3 regions of the Kosakonia calanthes genome follow, and region 1 is predicted to be linked to each of the others. Evidence: predicted binding sites of a transcription regulator. Region 1 holds the regulator's gene; each other region holds the start of a gene.
What was found. The regulator sigma-54, encoded in region 1, starts transcription at its own class of promoters, with help from an activator protein. The targets are predictions, from matches to a motif close to GTTGGCACANNTTTCGCTNT.
Positions count from the first base shown of each region.

Region 1 (3,284 bases):
AGCGTCTACGACAACCTGATGGCGGTGCTGCAAATTCGTGATGATTTAACCGCCGAACAGCGTGAAGATCGCGCCAATGAGCTGATGGAAGAGTTCCATATCGAGCATCTGCGCGACAGCATGGGCCAATCGCTTTCCGGTGGCGAACGTCGACGTGTGGAAATTGCTCGCGCGCTGGCGGCGAACCCGAAATTTATTTTACTCGATGAGCCATTTGCGGGCGTTGACCCAATTTCGGTTATCGATATTAAACGTATCATTGAACACCTGCGCGACAGCGGCCTGGGCGTGTTGATTACTGACCACAATGTTCGCGAAACGCTGGCAGTGTGTGAACGTGCTTATATCGTCAGTCAGGGGCATTTGATCGCGCACGGCACACCGCAGCAAATCCTTGAAGACGAACACGTTAAGCGCGTATATCTTGGGGAAGACTTCAGACTCTGATAGGGTAGGGTTTATTGACGTTTTTTGTCGGAGAGTGCTGCTCTGAATATGAAGCAAGGTTTGCAACTAAGGCTTAGCCAACAGCTAGCCATGACGCCACAACTGCAACAGGCCATCCGTCTGTTGCAGTTGTCCACGTTGGAACTTCAGCAGGAACTTCAGCAAGCGCTGGAGAGTAATCCGCTGCTGGAACAAACCGACCTTCATGAAGAAGTGGATAACCAACAAACCCAGGAAAACGAAGGCCTGGACACCGTCGACGCACTCGAACAGAAAGAGATGCCCGACGAGCTGCCGCTGGACGCCAGCTGGGATGAGATTTACACCGCAGGCACCCCTTCCGGCAGCAGCAGTGATTATATTGATGACGAGCTGCCGATTTACCAAGGCGAAACCACGCAATCTCTGCAAGATTATCTGATGTGGCAGGTGCAACTGACGCCGTTTTCCGATACTGACCGCGCTATCGCGACCTCCATTGTTGATGCCGTTGACGATACCGGTTATCTCACCGTGTCGCTGGAAGAGGTGCTGGAAAGTATGGGCAACGAAGACGTCGGTCTTGATGAAGTGGAAGCGGTGCTCAAGCGCATCCAACGCTTCGACCCGGTCGGCGTGGCGGCGCGGGATCTGCGCGACTGCCTGTTAGTGCAACTTTCCCAGTTCGCGAAAGACACGCCGTGGTGTGAAGAAGCCCGGCTTATCATCTGCGATCATCTGGATCTGCTCGCCAATCACGATTTCCGCACGTTAATGCGCGTCACGCGCCTGAAAGAAGATGTGTTGAAAGAAGCGGTCAATCTGATCCAATCTCTGGATCCGCGCCCTGGTCAGTCGATCCAAACTGGCGAACCGGAATATGTCATTCCTGATGTGCTGGTGCGCAAGCATAACGGGCGCTGGACCGTGGAGTTAAACTCCGACAGTATCCCGCGTCTGCAAATCAACCAGCAATATGCCGCAATGGGCAGTGGCGCGCGTAATGACGCCGACACGCAGTTCATTCGCAGTAACTTGCAGGAAGCGAAGTGGTTGATCAAAAGCCTGGAAAGCCGCAATGACACCCTGTTACGCGTCAGTCGCTGCATTGTCGAGCAGCAACAAGCGTTCTTTGAGCAGGGTGAAGAATTTATGAAGCCGATGGTGCTGGCAGATATCGCCCAAGCCGTCGAGATGCACGAATCCACCATTTCCCGTGTGACGACGCAGAAGTACCTGCACAGCCCTCGCGGCATTTTTGAATTGAAGTATTTCTTCTCCAGCCATGTGAATACCGAAGGCGGCGGCGAAGCTTCGTCCACGGCTATTCGCGCACTGGTGAAGAAATTGATCGCCGCAGAAAACCCTGCAAAACCACTGAGCGACAGTAAGCTGACGACCATACTTTCCGATCAGGGAATTATGGTGGCGCGGCGCACCGTCGCGAAGTATCGAGAATCTTTATCCATTCCGCCGTCAAATCAGCGCAAACAGTTGGTTTGACCCAACCGATAAGGAAGACACTATGCAGCTTAACATCACAGGACAAAACGTCGAGATCACCGATGCTCTGCGCGAATTTGTGAACAGTAAATTCGCCAAGCTCGAGCAGTATTTCGAAAGGATCAATCAGGTCTATATTGTGTTGAAAGTGGAGAAAGTGACTCACATCTCGGATGCCACCTTGCATGTCAACGGAGGTGAATTGCATGCCAGTGCGGAAGGGCAGGACATGTATGCTGCTATCGATGGTTTAATTGATAAACTTTCGCGGCAGTTAAACAAACATAAAGATAAACTGAAACAACACTAATTGTCCGGGCGTCCGTCTGGCGCGTTGCACCCCGCCGCAACCCGGCTGGGTGCTGGCTTCGACGCCGCTTAGGTGAAATTATGATGAATAACGATTCCGCTCTTCAACTGAGCAATGTCCTTAACCAGGAATGTACCCGTAGCGGCGTTCACTGCCAGAGTAAAAAACGTGCTCTGGAAATCATCAGTGAACTGGCGGCAAAACAGTTGGGTCTGCCGCCGCAGGTCGTCTTCGAGGCGATCCTTACGCGTGAAAAAATGGGCAGTACCGGCATTGGTAACGGTATCGCCATTCCACACGGTAAGCTCGAGGAAGACACGCTGCGCGCCGTTGGCGTTTTTGTGCAACTCGAAACGCCCATTGCTTTCGACGCTATCGATAATCAACCCGTCGATCTGCTGTTTGCGTTGTTAGTACCAGCCGATCAAACCAAAACGCATCTACATACGCTTTCGCTGGTCGCCAAGCGACTGGCGGATAAAACCATCTGTCGGCGCCTGCGCAGCGCGCAAACTGATGAAGAGCTGTATCAGATAATCACGCAGACGGAAGGCGAGAGTGATGATGCGTAACGGGGTAACACGCTTTTTATCAGTCGTTCTGAGGAGAAATGGCCCATGGTCCTGATGATCGTCAGTGGTCGTTCGGGTTCAGGGAAATCCGTGGCGCTACGTGCACTGGAAGACATGGGTTTCTACTGTGTCGATAACCTGCCGGTGGTGCTGTTGCCTGAGTTGGCGCAAACGCTCGCCGACCGTCAGATTTCCGCCGCCGTCAGTATCGACGTGCGTAACATGCCGGAATCACCGGAAATCTTTGAGCAGGCAATGAGCAATCTGCCGGAGGCCTTCTCTCCGCAACTGTTGTTTCTTGATGCTGACCGTAACACGTTGATCCGCCGTTATAGCGATACGCGACGCCTGCACCCGCTCTCCAGCAAAAATCTGTCTCTGGAAAGCGCCATCGATGAAGAGAGTAATTTGCTGGAGCCGCTGCGTTCCCGCGCGGACCTGATTGTCGATACCTCGGAAATGTCAGTGCATGA
Region 1 is NZ_CP151800.1:585,220-588,503, reverse strand. Features, by position in the region: gene lptB (LPS export ABC transporter ATP-binding protein) at 1-447, shown strand, start outside; gene rpoN (RNA polymerase factor sigma-54) at 496-1,929, shown strand; gene hpf (ribosome hibernation promoting factor) at 1,952-2,239, shown strand; gene ptsN (PTS IIA-like nitrogen regulatory protein PtsN) at 2,320-2,811, shown strand; gene rapZ (RNase adapter RapZ) at 2,857-3,284, shown strand, end outside.

Region 2 (3,284 bases), 680 kb from region 1:
GACCGGAAACGCGGAACGCATCAGCGTCTTCGGTTTCTTCAACGCGCAGTGCAACGTTGTGCACCAGCTCTTTGTTCAGGCGGTCAAGGATCTGACGAGAGGTAACGTATTTACCTTCTTTGCCACAGAACGGAGAGGTGTTGACGTTGAAGAACATGGTTACGGTCGGCTCATCAACAGACAGCGCCGGCAGCGCTTCAACATTTTGCGGATCGCAAATGGTGTCAGAGATGTTCAGCTCGCCCAGGCCGGTAATCGCGATGATGTCGCCAGCTTCGGCGAGATCGGTATCGATACGCTCCAGACCCAGGTGACCCAGCACTTTACCGACTTTACCGTTGCGGGTTTTGCCTTCGCTATCAATGATAGTGACCTGCTGGTTCGGCTTCACTTTACCGCGTTTGATACGGCCAATGCCGATTACACCAACGTAGTTGTTGTAATCGAGCTGAGAGATCTGCATCTGCAGCGGGCCGTCGAGATCAACGTCCGGAGCCGGTACGTGGTCGACAATCGCCTGATACAGCGGGGTCATGTCTTCCGCCATATCTTCGTGGTCCAGACCCGCGATACCGTTCAGCGCAGAAGCGTAAACGATCGGGAAGTCCAGTTGCTCATCGGTCGCGTCGAGGTTAACGAACAGGTCGAATACCTGATCGACAACCCAGTCAGGACGCGCGCCAGGACGGTCAACTTTGTTGATTACCACAATCGGTTTCAGGCCATGGGCAAATGCTTTTTTGGTCACGAAGCGCGTTTGCGGCATTGGGCCGTCAAATGCGTCAACCACCAGCAGCACGGAATCGACCATGGACATTACACGCTCAACTTCACCACCGAAGTCGGCGTGCCCCGGGGTATCAACGATGTTGATACGATAATCATTCCATTTGATAGCGGTGTTTTTAGCGAGGATGGTAATCCCACGCTCTTTCTCCAAATCGTTGGAGTCCATCACACGCTCTTGAGTTTCAGCACGTTCGTCGAACGTACCGGATTGCTGCAGCAGCTTGTCAACCAGGGTCGTTTTACCGTGGTCAACGTGAGCAATGATGGCGATGTTACGCAGATTTTCGATCACAACTTTGCCTCAGGCATTAGAAATAGCGCGTTATTGTACACGTATTAATCGAAGGACTAAACAGGATCACAAACATCCTCCGCAAACAAGTATTGCAGAGTTGCTTTGTGATCGCTTTCACGGAGCGTGAAAAGGGGCAATTAACGAAAATTGCACCAATACGGTGCTCTATGTTCACATAAAAGCACTATATTGGTGCAACATGACCATCATGGTGCAGCCCTTTTGCACTATGCCGAGCATAATAACGCCTTTTTAGGGCGATTTAAAAGTTGGCATAGATTTCGCTTTATCTATTGTACGGCAACTACGCCAGGTTTACGTAATATTAGAAGACCTCGTTTCCACGACGACAATGACAATTCCGGGAGAGTTTAAGTATGTCCGCTGAACACGTTTTGACGATGCTGAATGAGCACGAAGTGAAGTTTGTTGATTTGCGCTTCACAGATACCAAAGGTAAAGAACAGCACGTCACTATCCCAGCTCATCAGGTAAACGCCGACTTCTTCGAAGAAGGTAAAATGTTCGATGGTTCTTCGATTGGTGGCTGGAAAGGCATCAACGAATCCGACATGGTGCTGATGCCGGACGCGACTACCGCTGTCATTGACCCGTTCTACGAAGAACCTACGCTGATCATCCGCTGCGATATCCTCGAACCTGGCACCATGCAGGGCTACGATCGTGACCCGCGCTCCATTGCTAAACGTGCAGAAGAGTACCTGCGTTCCACCGGTCTTGCTGACACCGTTCTGTTCGGGCCAGAGCCGGAGTTCTTCCTGTTTGACGACGTTCGCTTCGGCACCTCCATTTCCGGTTCCAGCGTTGCTATCGACGATATCGAAGGCGCATGGAACACTTCCACCAAATACGAAGGTGGTAACAAAGGTCACCGTCCGGCAGTTAAAGGCGGTTACTTCCCGGTTCCGCCGGTTGATTCCTCTCAGGATCTGCGTTCCACCATGTGTCTGGTGATGGAAGAGATGGGTCTGGTTGTTGAAGCTCACCACCACGAAGTGGCGACTGCGGGTCAGAACGAAGTGGCAACCCGCTTCAACACCATGACCAAAAAAGCGGACGAAATTCAGATTTACAAATATGTGGTTCACAACGTTGCGCACCGCTTCGGTAAAACCGCGACCTTTATGCCGAAACCGATGTTCGGTGATAACGGTTCCGGTATGCACTGCCACATGTCCCTGTCCAAGAACGGCACCAACCTGTTCTCTGGCGATAAATATGCTGGCCTGTCTGAAATGGCGCTGTACTACATCGGCGGCGTAATCAAACACGCGAAAGCAATCAACGCCCTGTCCAACCCGACCACCAACTCCTACAAGCGTCTGGTCCCGGGTTATGAAGCGCCGGTTATGCTGGCTTACTCTGCACGTAACCGTTCTGCTTCTATCCGTATCCCGGTGGTGGCGTCTCCGAAAGCACGTCGTATAGAAGTGCGTTTCCCGGACCCGGCTGCGAACCCGTACCTGTGCTTTGCTGCGCTGCTGATGGCAGGCCTGGATGGTATTAAAAACAAAATCCACCCGGGCGAAGCGATGGATAAAAACCTGTACGACCTGCCAGCGGAAGAAGCAAAAGAAATCCCGCAGGTTGCAGGCTCTCTGGAAGAAGCGCTCAATGCACTGGACGCTGACCGCGAGTTCCTGACCGCGGGCGGCGTGTTCACTGACGACGCTATCGATGCTTACATCGCCCTGCGTATTGAAGAGAACGACCGCGTTCGCATGACTCCGCACCCGGTAGAGTTCGAACTGTATTACAGCGTTTAATGTATTAAATACTCGGCGCATTTCTTGTCGCAGCAAGGCGGCAACTGAGTGAATCCCCGGAAGCATAGATAACTATGTGACCGGGGTGAGCGAAGGCAGCCAACACAGCAGCGGCGAGTAAGACGCCAGAGGATTTGTTGCCGTGGAACTTTTGGCCCATCCCAGGATGGGCTTTTTTCTCCACCAACGTCCTGATCTGACGCCTTAATCTATAAAAACGCTATACTGCACTAACTTGGTGCATATCTCCGGGAGACTGCTAAATGGCAAGCGGCGCGGTGCCCGATGCTGGGCAGATCCTCAATTCTTTAATCAACAGCATCCTGCTCGTTGATGACGACCTGGCGGTTCATTACGCCAACCCTGCGGCACAACAGTTGCTGGCGCAAAGCTCGCGCAAATTATTCGGCACT
Region 2 is NZ_CP151800.1:4,687,403-4,690,686, forward strand. Features, by position in the region: gene typA (ribosome-dependent GTPase TypA) at 1-1,081, opposite strand, end outside; gene glnA (glutamate--ammonia ligase) at 1,462-2,871, shown strand; gene glnL (nitrogen regulation protein NR(II)) at 3,135-3,284, shown strand, end outside.
Region 2: glnA (glutamate--ammonia ligase) is a predicted target of sigma-54. The motif match lies at 1,353-1,372, and genes of this name have one in related genera.

Region 3 (3,284 bases), 2.1 Mb from region 1:
CGAAACTGGATGAGTAATGTAAATGGTATTTGCCGCATTGTTTGAGCGTCAGCGCGTACGTCTGCTGCTGGCGTTAGTTTTCGGAGCCAGCGGAACGCTGGCTTTTTCTCCTTATGACTTCTGGCCCGCCGCGCTCATTTCCCTGGCGGGTCTGCAAGGTTTAACCCTTAACCGCCGCCCTTTACAGTCCGCCTGGATTGGTTATTTCTGGGGGCTGGGCCTGTTTGGCAGCGGCGTACATTGGGTCTATGTCAGCATCGCGCAGTTCGGCGGTATGCCTGGCCCGGTCAACGTGTTCCTCGTGGTGTTACTGGCAGCGTATCTGTCGCTGTATACCGGGCTGTTCGCCGGAATTTTGTCGCGCCTGTGGCCACAAACCACCTGGCTGCGCGTGGCAATTGCCGCGCCTGTGGTTTGGCAAATCACCGAGTTTCTGCGCGGCTGGATCCTGACCGGTTTCCCGTGGTTGCAGTTTGGCTACAGCCAGATTGACGGCCCGCTGAAAGGCCTTGCACCGGTGCTGGGCGTCGAAGCGATCAACTTCCTGCTGATGGTGGTGAGTGGCCTGCTGGTGCTGGCGCTGGTTCAGCGTAACTGGCGCCCGTTGGTTGCCGCCGTGGTGCTGTTCGCGCTGCCTTTCCCGCTGCGTTTTATTCAGTGGTATCAACTGCTGCCAGAACGCACCACGCAAGTGTCGATGGTGCAGGGCAATATTCCGCAGTCGCTGAAGTGGGATGAAGGCCAGCTGATTAATACGCTGAAAATTTATGGTGACGCCACGGAAAAAGTGCTGGGCAAATCGCAGCTAATTATCTGGCCTGAATCGGCGATTCCGGATCTGGAAATCAATCAGCAGCGTTTTTTGAACACGCTGGACGATGTGTTGCGAACGAATAACAGCACGCTGATCACCGGGATTGTCGATGCACGGCTGAATCAGCAAAACCGTTACGACACTTACAATACGGTGATTACGCTCGGCAAAGACAACGCCTACAGCTACAGTTCGACCGATCGCTATAACAAAAATCATTTGGTGCCGTTTGGCGAGTTTGTGCCGCTGGAGTCGATTCTGCGTCCGCTGGCCCCATTCTTTGATTTGCCGATGTCGTCGTTCAGCCGTGGTCCTTATGTGCAGCAACCATTGCTCGCGCATGGCTTTAAACTGACCCCGGCGATTTGCTACGAGATCATTCTCGGCGAACAAGTGCGCGACAACTTCCGCCCGGATACGGATTTCCTGCTGACCATCTCTAACGACGCCTGGTTCGGTAAGTCGATTGGCCCGTGGCAACATTTCCAAATGGCACGTATGCGTTCGCTGGAGCTGGCGCGTCCGCTGCTGCGCAGCACCAATAACGGCATTACCGCCGTGATTGGCCCGCAAGGTGAGATTCAGGCGATGCTGCCGCAGTTCACCCGCGAAGTGCTGACCACCAAAGTGACGCCGACCACCGGCTTGACGCCGTACGCGCGGATGGGCAACTGGCCGCTGTGGGTTATCTCTGCGCTGCTCGGTTTTGCGGCGTTGGTGATGAGCCTGCGTCAACGCCGTCGTTAATCTCCCTGCCTCTGCTTTTGCCCGGTAACGCTTTGCTTACCGGGTCAACCTTCCGCCAATATCTTGCTGATTCTGTTGGCGTTTTATCGCCGGATGGCGACTGCGCTTATCCAGCCTACGGAGGCGTTGTAGGCCGGATAAGCGAAGCGCCATCCGGCAATTACTTCCCAAGCCAGATAAACGCAGCACCATCCGCCGCAAAATCATTTTGGCATGCCCTTTGCTTATATCTACCAGGTCGCTATGAAATCCGCTTATGTGCAATCAGTCGCACCGGCAGGGAACAGTAGCAGCACTAATCTGGTGCAATGGAAGATTTTTGCCTCTTAACGGTGCGGCGCGCCTCGCAAAAATAAACAATACCGCAGCAAAACCTTTACATTAAGCCAGACTAAATGTAACAAACACACACAACACTGCACGCTTATGTCGCAGCACATAAAAACAACACAACGGGTATCAACGTGCTTTTCGCACTGACGATAAAGGAGTCTGGATATGCAATTACGTAAACTGGCCGCCGCGATGCTGGTAATGGGAATGTCCGCCGGTCTGGTTCATGCTGAAGATGCAAAACCTGCCGACGCAGCGGGTCAGCAATCCACGCTGGATAAAATCGCCAAAAACGGCGTCATCGTCGTCGGTCACCGCGAATCATCTGTACCGTTCTCCTATTACGACAATTCACAAAAAGTTGTCGGTTATTCTCAAGACTACTCCAACGCTATCGTTGAAGCGGTGAAGAAAAAGCTTAACAAGCCGGACCTGGCCGTGAAGCTTATTCCTATCACTTCACAAAACCGTATTCCGCTGCTGCAAAACGGCACTTTCGACTTTGAGTGTGGTTCCACCACCAACAACGTTGAACGTCAAAAACAAGCGGCCTTCTCTGACACCATTTTCGTGGTGGGTACGCGTCTGCTGACCAAAAAAGGCGGCCCGATCAAAGATTTCGCTGACCTGAAAGGCAAAGCCGTGGTGGTGACCTCTGGTACCACGTCTGAAATTCTGCTGAACAAGCTGAACGACGAGAAGAAAATGGATATGCGCATCATCAGCGCGAAAGACCATGGCGACTCGTTCCGTACACTGGAAAGCGGCCGCGCTGTCGCCTTTATGATGGATGACGCCCTGCTGGCCGGTGAACGTGCGAAAGCCAAAAAACAGGATAACTGGGAAATCGTCGGCACTCCGCAATCCAAAGAAGCCTATGGCTGCATGCTGCGCAAAAACGATCCTGAGTTCAAAAAGCTGATGGATGACACCATTGCTCAGATCCAGACTTCAGGTGCTGCGGAAAAATCCTTCGATAAATGGTTTAAAAACCCGATTCCGCCAAAAAACATGAACCTCAGCTTCGACCTCTCTGACGATATGAAAGCGCTGTTCAAAGAACCGAATGACAAAGCTCTGAACTAATTACAACCATTAGGGGCGGGTTTACCTGCCCTCTCGATTGTCGAAGTTGCACGGACAGACTATACGTTGAATGGTCGTTCCCCACTCAGCGTGAACACTCGCACTTCATACAATCTTCGAGGGTAGCGCTGCTACCCTTTTTTTTCCGGAGTAGATTTATGTCCATAGACTGGAACTGGGGAATATTCCTGCAACAGGCCCCGTTCGGCAACACCACCTATCTTGGCTGGCTATGGAGTGGTTTTCAGGTCACCATCGCGCTTTCTGTGACGGCCTGGATTATCGCTTTTTTGGTCGGTTCTCT
Region 3 is NZ_CP151800.1:3,299,205-3,302,488, forward strand. Features, by position in the region: gene corC (CNNM family magnesium/cobalt transport protein CorC) at 1-17, shown strand, start outside; gene lnt (apolipoprotein N-acyltransferase) at 23-1,561, shown strand; gene AAEY27_RS15515 (amino acid ABC transporter substrate-binding protein) at 2,060-2,980, shown strand; gene AAEY27_RS15520 (amino acid ABC transporter permease) at 3,139-3,284, shown strand, end outside.
Region 3: AAEY27_RS15515 (amino acid ABC transporter substrate-binding protein) is a predicted target of sigma-54. The motif match lies at 1,769-1,788, and genes of this name have one in related genera.